2 regions of the Paraburkholderia sp. J7 genome follow, and region 2 is predicted to be linked to the other one. Evidence: predicted binding sites of a transcription regulator. Region 2 holds the regulator's gene; the other holds the start of a gene.
The links. The regulator FliA, encoded in region 2, starts transcription of late flagellar genes. The targets are predictions, from matches to a motif close to CTAAAGTTTNNNNNNNNNNNGCCGNTA.
Positions count from the first base shown of each region.

Region 1: a site for FliA is predicted at 2,458-2,484, ahead of bcsB (cellulose biosynthesis cyclic di-GMP-binding regulatory protein BcsB). Genes of this name have one in related genera too.

Region 1 covers NZ_CAJMYZ010000019.1:184,077-188,261, reverse strand. Annotated here, with positions in the region: gene bcsZ (cellulose synthase complex periplasmic endoglucanase BcsZ) at 1-1, opposite strand, end outside; gene bcsB (cellulose biosynthesis cyclic di-GMP-binding regulatory protein BcsB) at 4-2,391, opposite strand; gene U5A58_RS28280 (O-methyltransferase) at 2,826-3,494, shown strand; gene U5A58_RS28275 (TonB-dependent siderophore receptor) at 3,596-4,185, opposite strand, start outside.
Region 2 covers NZ_CAJMYZ010000001.1:592,796-596,980, forward strand. Annotated here, with positions in the region: gene flhF (flagellar biosynthesis protein FlhF) at 1-702, shown strand, start outside; partial or broken gene U5A58_RS02615 (MinD/ParA family protein) at 695-1,477, shown strand; gene U5A58_RS02620 (RNA polymerase sigma factor FliA) at 1,834-2,565, shown strand; gene U5A58_RS02625 (DUF1778 domain-containing protein) at 2,802-3,134, shown strand; gene U5A58_RS02630 (GNAT family N-acetyltransferase) at 3,097-3,582, shown strand; gene U5A58_RS02635 (flagellar protein FlgN) at 3,673-4,116, opposite strand; gene flgM (flagellar biosynthesis anti-sigma factor FlgM) at 4,166-4,185, opposite strand, start outside.

The sequences.
Region 1 (4,185 bases), on a different contig from region 2:
TGATCAGGTCCCGGAGCGGCGGGTGGCCATGCGGCCGAGCGCCCAGAACACGGTGAGCGCAACGATCAGACCGGCCAGAATGCCCGCGAGCGCCATCAGCGACGGGTAGCGCGAGATCAACACCCAGGCGCGCGCATACCACGGCAGATCGCCGACGAAATAGCGCTCGCCCACGCGCAGGCCTTCAACCTGGCCGTGGCGCACGAGCGTGAGGTCGCCGTGCATCTGCGAGATCCTGGCGCCGTCCTGAAGCGCGTCGAGCACGTCGCCGAGCTGGGCCGACGAGGTGGTGGCGAGCGCCACCACGCTTCTGCCCGACTTCAGCGGCGACTCGAAGCCGATCAGCGCCGCCATCGGTCCGCCGAGCGTGACGATCGAGCGACCCGACGGCGTCGGGTCTTCGTCTTCGGTGCCGCCAAGCCAGCCGGGCCAGCCGGAGCGCTGGTCGCGCGTGGTCACCTCGGTCCTGCCGCGCTCGATGAGAAGCGGCAGGTCCTTGCCCCACTTCTCGAGCAACTGCGCGCCCGAGCCCACGCCGAGCACGAGCAGGTCGCTGTTGCGCACGGTGTCCACCTGGCTGGCCGGTACGATCGTCAGGCGCAGCGAAGGCAGGCCGGTCCACTGGCCCATGTGGCCGAGCAGCGTGAGCACGGCTTCCTGATCCTTCGTGTCGGGTTCGTCCGGAATCACGAGTGCCGTCTCGGAGAGGTCGGCCATGCGCGTGAATGGATAACCGCTGTTCGCGAAGTAGGCGAGATTGGGCAGCGCCGTGTAGTGCGCGAAGCCGCTGAAGTCGATGACCGAGTCGGGATCGACGGCCGCGCGCGCGATGTCGGTGGCGGTGGACGTGCACAGGCCCGTCTTCTGCGAATCGATATGAAACTGGAACTGGAACTGGTTGTCGCTGCCCACGCGGAACGCGGGAATCTCCAGATTGGTCGCAGCGCGCGTGTCCGAGCCCGAGAGCAGCGGCACGTTGATGCGCGCTTCGTCGGCGGCGCGCGTGACGGGCCGCAAACGCTGCGAGCGCACGAGCTGATCGTTGATGCTCACGTTGAGCACCGAGTCGTTCCACGCGGAAGGCGCCGTGTAGCGATAGCGGATATCGAGCGGCACGTTGCCCCGCGCCCACGCGTAGAGGTCGGCGGGCACGCGCAGATTCACGCGGATCGCGGGCGGGTTGTAGCCCGACACCTGGAGCTGCTGCGGGTCGGTGACCAGCTCGCGGAACAGCACGGGCCGGTCGGTGGGCACCCAGTTCGGCGCGTCGTAGGGCTTGCGCTCAGGCCCGAGATCGATCGACTTCACCATCACGCTGTTGCCCGTCATGCCCGCCTGCCCGAGCGCGAGTGCATAGGCGGCGTTCTGGAGTTCCTCGGGCGTGCGGCCCGCGAGCACGAGGAGCTTGCGTCCCGACTGCGGATCGGCGGCCGGGTTCGCCATGACCGAGATCGTGGGGCCCGTGATCTCCGGCAGCTTCAGCCCCTCGGGCACCTGCCCCGGCAGCACGAGCGCGATGGCGTTGGCGTCGGGTGGCACCGTGCGCGTGACCGGGAAGCGCGAGCCGCGATAGCTCGCGAGCGCGCCGAGCCACGACGAGACCACGCCCGCCGCACGCAGCACGGGCACGCCCGCGTTGGCGGCCAGCACGAAGGGCACGCGCACGAGCCGGTTGTCGTGGCGGTCGAAGAACGGCACGGGCAGCAGCGCAAGACTATCCGGCAGGACGATGCCCGCCGTGTTGAGCGTGAGCGACGTCTCGGGACTCACGTCGGCCCAGAGGCTCGAATGATAGGCATCCTCGCAATGATCGAGCGTGTAGTGCGCGATCATCTGCACGGTGATGCGGTTGTAGTCGGTGAAGAGGCGCGGATCGAGATCGATCTCGCTCGTCACGAGTTGCCCGGCCGTTTCCTTCACGAGCGGAATCGTCGCGACGACTTCACCGTTCACAAACACCTTGAGATGCGAAAGCGACCAGATCAGCGAGGGCGAGTAGGTGTAGACGAGCTTGAGCTTCGCGCCGGTCACCACTTCGTCGGTGCGCACGTCGACGCTCATGCCGGCGGTGGGATCGAGCCCGCGCAGCGCGATCGGCCCGTACACACCCATCTGGCGCAGCGTGAACGTGCGTGAGCGCGGCTCGCCAAGCGGCGCGGGCGCGGCAGGCTCGGGAATGACGGCGCCGGGCGCCGTCTGGATGACAACGGGCCCGGTCACCGCGGCGGAGGCCGCTGCCGGCGCGGCGGCGGGAACGTCGCTTGCTCCGGGCGCTGCCGCCTTGATGGTCTGCGTAGCCGCGATAGCCGATTTGTCCACCGCGAAGAGGCTCGCCCCCAGCAGCAATCCGGCGACGAGCGCGCCCAGCCCAACTTGAACGGATAGTCGCATCGCAACAGCCCTTTGTTTTCTTCGCAGTGACTGTCTTTATCCAGTAAAGACAGCGATCAGGGATATTAGCGGCGTGGTGCCGCCAGTCGTTATCTCGAAACGGCGTCAATGTGGGTGGAGTGTAGCGGAGAGACGAGGATCGTGCCCTATGAATGCACGTGTTTATGCCTGTTGCGTAGCGCGCGCAGACGACGGGCCGGCGCGGCCTGGCGGCCGATTTGACAGTTGCGCGCGTGGGTGCGGCGGCCCGGTTGGGGCGTTTGACAATTCCTGAGCGCGCAACAAAGAGCGGCGGCGTTGCGAATGCGCAACGCGGGGTCTTGCGCCTCGCGTGCCGAGTCAGCTTTCAGAATCATTCAATCAGGATGCCGAACTGATGTTGCGCGAGCGGATGCGGTAATCTTGGCAGCGTGATCCAGACGGGGAACAGGGTAATGAACGAGCAAACGTGGCAAGCAGTGGATGACTGGTTTTGCGACCGGTTGATCGGTCCGGATGACGCGCTCGACGGCGCGCTCGCGGCAAGCGCGAAGGCGGGCCTGCGTGCGATCAACGTGGCGCCTAATCAGGGCAAGTTTCTGCATCTGCTCGCGCGCATTCAGGGCGCGCGGCGCATACTCGAAATCGGCACGCTGGGCGGCTATAGCGCGATCTGGCTCGGCCGCGCGCTGCCCGCCGATGGCGCGATGGTGTCGCTCGAATTCAGCCCGGAGAACGCGGCCGTTGCGCGCGCCAACATCGCGCGGGCGGGGCTCGATGCGAAGGTCAAGGTCGTGACGGGACTTGCGCTCGAATCGCTCGACGCGCTGATTGCGCAAGGCGAGCCGCCGTTCGACTTCGTGTTTATCGACGCGGACAAGAGCAACAATCCGAACTACCTCGAACGCGTGCTGAAGCTATCGCGTCCCGGTACGGTCATCGTTGCCGATAACGTGGTGCGGGAAGGGCGCGTGGCCGATCCTGCACATCACGAGGACGATGTGGTCGGCTTGCGGCGCTATTTCGACATGCTGGCGCACGACAAACGGCTGGAGACGACCGCTGTGCAGACGGTGGGAAGCAAGGGCTGGGATGGGTTTGCGATTACCGTGGTGGGCAGATAACGAACGTGTGTTGTCCGTAGACATACGGCAAAAGCAAAAAGGGCCTGGCAGATGAACTGCCGGGCTCTTTCTTCACAGCGCTATGTGCGCTCGATTGCCGATCAGAAGTCCGTCGTCATCGAGAACAACACGGTACGCGGCGCACCCATCGTCAGATAGCCACCGTTGGTCGACGACCAGTACGCCTTGTTCGCGAGGTTATACACGTTCGCGCGGAACGTAGTCGGACGCCCGAACACGTTCGTCGCATAGCGCGCACCGATATCTACCGTGTCCCATGCCTTGATCGACATGGTGTTGGCCGCGTCGAAATACTGCGGACCCGTATGCGTCCAGCGCGCCGAAAGCGTGAGGCCTTGAACCCAGGGAACGTCGTACTCGGCGCCGAGGTTGAGCAGGAAGCTCGGCACGCCCACCGGCGTCTTGCCGTCGGTCGAGCCGCCATCGGTGTCGAGCTGTACGGCATTGATATAGGTTGCGCCCGCAATCAAACGCACGCCCTTGTACACCTCGCCGAACACCGACGCCTCCACGCCGCGATGGCGCTCGTTGCCGTTGGCCACATAGGCGCCCGCGCTATTGGTGTACGTTTGCGGCTTTTCGAGCTGGAACAGCGCGAGCTGCGCGCCGTACTTGCCGTTGTCGTACTTGGCGCCCACTTCATACTGCTTCGTGCGTTCCGGCGCGAGCT
Region 2 (4,185 bases):
GGCGGCGTGTTCGCGCTGATGGGCCCGACCGGCGTGGGCAAGACCACGACCACGGCGAAGCTCGCCGCGCGCTGCGTGATGCGCTTCGGCGCGAGCAAGGTCGCGCTCCTCACCACCGACAGCTACCGTATCGGCGGCCACGAGCAACTGCGCATCTTCGGCAAGATCCTCGGCGTTTCGGTGCACGCGGTGCGCGACGGCGCGGACCTCCAGCTCGCCCTCACCGAACTCAAGAACAAGCACATCGTGCTGATCGACACGATCGGCATGAGCCAGCGCGACCGCGCCGTGGCCGACCAGATCGCCATGCTGTGCGGCGCCGGCCGCCCGGTGCAGCGCTTGCTGCTGCTCTCGGCGACCAACCACGGCGACACGCTCAACGAAGTCGTGCAGGCCTACCAGAGCGGCCCGGAAAACGCGCCGCTCACGGGCTGCATCCTCACCAAGCTCGACGAGGCGACCAATCTCGGCAGCGCGCTCGACACGGTGCTGCGCTACAAGCTGCCGGTGCATTACGTCTCGACGGGCCAGAAGGTTCCCGAGAACCTTTACGTGGCGACGCGCCGCTTCCTGATCCGCAGCGCGTTCTGCATACCGCGAGAGAGCTCGCCGTTCGTGCCGCACGAAGACGATATCCCGGCGCTGCTGTCGGCACTCTCGACGCGTTCGAATTCGCAGGCTCCCGAGGTCAGGTTTGGATAAGTTCGTAATCGATCAGGCTGAAGGGCTGCGGCGGCTCCTCGCGCGCGAAGGCTCGCGCGTGGTCGCGGTGACAGGCGGCGCGGGTTCGCCCGGCCGCACGACCGCCGTGGTCAATCTCGCGGCGGCGCTAACCGCGCAGGGTAAGGACGTGCTCGTGATCGACGAGTGCCTCGGACCCCGCTCGGTCTGCTCGCTGGTGGGCAATGTGCGCGGCGCAGGCAACTTCGCCGCCGTGATGCGCGGCGAGCGCACGCTCGACGAAGCCGTGGGGCGTCACGCGCTCGGCTTCGGCGTGCTGGCCGCCTCGCGCGACAACCGCGCGCAGTACACGTCCGCGCAACTGCAAAAAGTCATTTCGGGCCCCGCGGACATCGTATTGATCGACGCGCAGCTCGATGCCGAAGGCGCGCTCTCGCCGCTCGCCATGCACGCGCATGACGTGCTGATCGTCATGCGCATCGGTGCGCAGTCGATCACGGACGCGTATGCGTGCATGAAGCGGCTGCACTTCGCGCATGCGATCGCACAGTTCCGCGTGCTTGCGAATCATGTGGCGAACGCGAGCGACGCGCACACCGCAATCGAAAACCTCGCCGGGGTAGCGAGCCGCTACCTGAGCGTGTCGCTCGAAAGCGCCGGATGCGTCGCCGCCGATCAGCACATGGCGCAGGCGCTCAAACTCGCACGCTGCATCGTCGATGCGTTTCCCTCGACGAACGCCGCGCGAGACTTCCGGCACGTGGCCGCCGAACTGCCGCACTGGCCCATGCGACCCGCGGTTTCGGCGTGCTCGCCGGCCACGGCGCGCGCCAGCGCCGCATTCGTCCCCACGGACGAAGCACACGAAGCGGCGGGCGACGCACCCGCCGACGACCTGGACGGCGTGCCGCGAGACGGCGTCCAGCTACACGCTACGCATGCAACAAACGCCGCACACAGCGCGCTCGCCGCGAACGCCGATTCGTTCGTAGCCAGCGTGACGGGTGTGCATCCCGCACCCAACGCAACATCTGCGTCCGCACCGGCCCATGTGGGCTGGCGGACCGATACGCCCGCGCAGCGCACGTCGCCGCAGCACGTTTGACGTGCTCACGACGACGCCAATCAGGGACATGAGAAGTGGAGAGCACGATGTATAACGCTCAAGGAAAAATTTCGCAGGCCGACGTGCTTGCGAAGTACGCGCCGCTCGTCAGACGGCTCGGCTTGCAGCTCGTGGCCAAGATGCCGGCGAGCGTGGACCTCGACGACCTGATCCAGGCCGGCATGATCGGCCTGCTCGACGCGGCCAACCGCTACAAGGAAGATCAGGGCGCGCAGTTCGAGACCTACGCGAGCCAGCGCATTCGCGGCGCGATGCTCGACGAGCTGCGCAGCAACGACTGGCTGCCGCGCAGCCTGCGCCGCACCTCGCGCGAAGTGGAAAGCGCGGTGCACCAGGTGGAGCAGCGGCTCGGGCGCTCGGCGAGCGAAACGGAGATCGCCGAGCATCTGAGCATGCCGCTCGACGAATACCAGAGCATGCTGCAGGACCTGCATGGCAGCCAGCTCATCTATTACGAAGACTTCGACCGCTCCGCCGAGGACGAACCGTTCCTCGACCGCTATTGCGTCGATCACTCGGACCCGCTTTCGGCGCTGCTCGACGACAGCCTGCGCGGCGCGCTCGTCGAAGCGATCGAGCGGCTGCCCGAGCGCGAGAAGCTGCTCATGTCGCTCTACTACGAGCGCGGCATGAACCTGCGCGAAATCGGCGCGGTGATGGAGGTGAGCGAGTCGCGCGTGTGCCAGCTGCACAGCCAGGCGGTGGCGCGCTTGCGCACGCGGCTGCGCGAGATGGCGTGGGCCGGCCAGGAGACTTGAGGCGGTAGACGCCGCGCCTTGGCTGGCGTGGGCTGGGTTGCGGTGAAAGAGCCGGGGTGCGGGAGCGCTCCGGCTTTTTTGTTTGGCGGGCGGTTCGAATCACATGGTGCCAATTTGGCACCATGCGTGATATAGTGACTCCACTCCGTCAATGGAGATCGACTCGAACGAGAACCTCGGGCCGCGCATCCGCCAAACGATGTAGGCGTGCGCCAGGCCCGAAAAAAGGATGAACAATGGCTATCAACAACGGTATGGAAAACTCCAGCCGCGGGCGAATCACTGCCCGGTTGAGCGCGGAGAAACAGGAAATCCTGCAGCTTGCTGCAGACCTTTCGGGCAGCACCCTCAACCAGTTTATTGTGCAGGCCGCGCTTAGGGCCGCGGAGCAGGTTATCGAGCAGGAAGAGGTCATTCGTTCCATCCGCCTGACGATGGACGAATCGAAGCGCTTCTTCGCTTTGCTGGACGAGCCGCCGAAGCCCAATGAAGCGCTGCAGCGCGCGATGGCTCGCTTCAGGAAGAACAAGAGTGCAAACGCAGATTCGTCAGCTGAGGGAGAGCGATGACCGCAGCAGCTTCGACTGCGGCGTCGATTCGATGAGCGAATGGATTCGCCACGTAGCGAGTCAGCACCAAAAGAAGAATCTATCTCGCACTTACGTTGCTGCGGTGTCGTCCGCGCCGCGCACGATTGCGGGCTACTACGCCCTTGCGGCGACAGCGGTAGAAACGCAGGGAATGCCGGCCGCACGGCTGCCGAGGAGCGTGTCCGCAGTCCTGCTCGCCCGACTGGCGGTAGACAGGCGGCACCAGGGCCTGGGCCTTGGCGAATATCTGCTGATGCACGCACTGGATGTTGTTCTGACAACGGCGGAGTCGGTGGGCGTGCAGTGTGTTCTCGTCGACGCGCTCGATGAGAACGCAGGAGGGTTCTATCGGAAATACGGATTCGTGCCGTTCACCGATGCGCCGCGCAGACTTTTCCTGCCGGTCGCTACGATCAAGCAAGCATGAAAATCTGAAGGCGATTCGTTGCCTCAAACAAAAAAGCCGAAGCGGCAACGCTTCGGCTTTTGTCTTTGGCGAATCCCTGGTGAGCGCCGCTTACAGCCCGAACGCCGGCAGCCGCCCATCGGGACCGTACAGCATCGCGCCGTTGCCCGTTTCGCCGCGCAGGATCGAGAGCGCGCGGCGGTTATGTTCCATGCGTGTGCGGATCATCATGCCGATCGTGAGGTTCTTGCGGCGCGCGCGCTCGGTCGAACCCTTGAGCAACTCCCACTGGCTCGCGAGACGCGTGTCGCCGTCGCAGGCCATTTCGATGCCTTTGCGGCCGCCGGGGAGGCCGAGGCCTGCCAGCTGCGCGTCGCGCGCCTTTTCGAGGCCCGCGAGACGCTGCGTGAGCGTTGTCTTCTGCTCGACGATCTGCGGGAGCGCCTCCATGCCGTCGGCTGACACGAGCGCCTTTTCTTCATAGGCGAGCAGCGACGCGAACGCCTCAACCGTGGCGTGTTCGTCGATCAGTGTGGCCAACAGGGCATCTTTCATTGCAAGGCACCAAAAAAGCGAAGTTTACGCGGCGCTCGTGCGTCGGACGTCAGTTGCCAGACGTCGGCT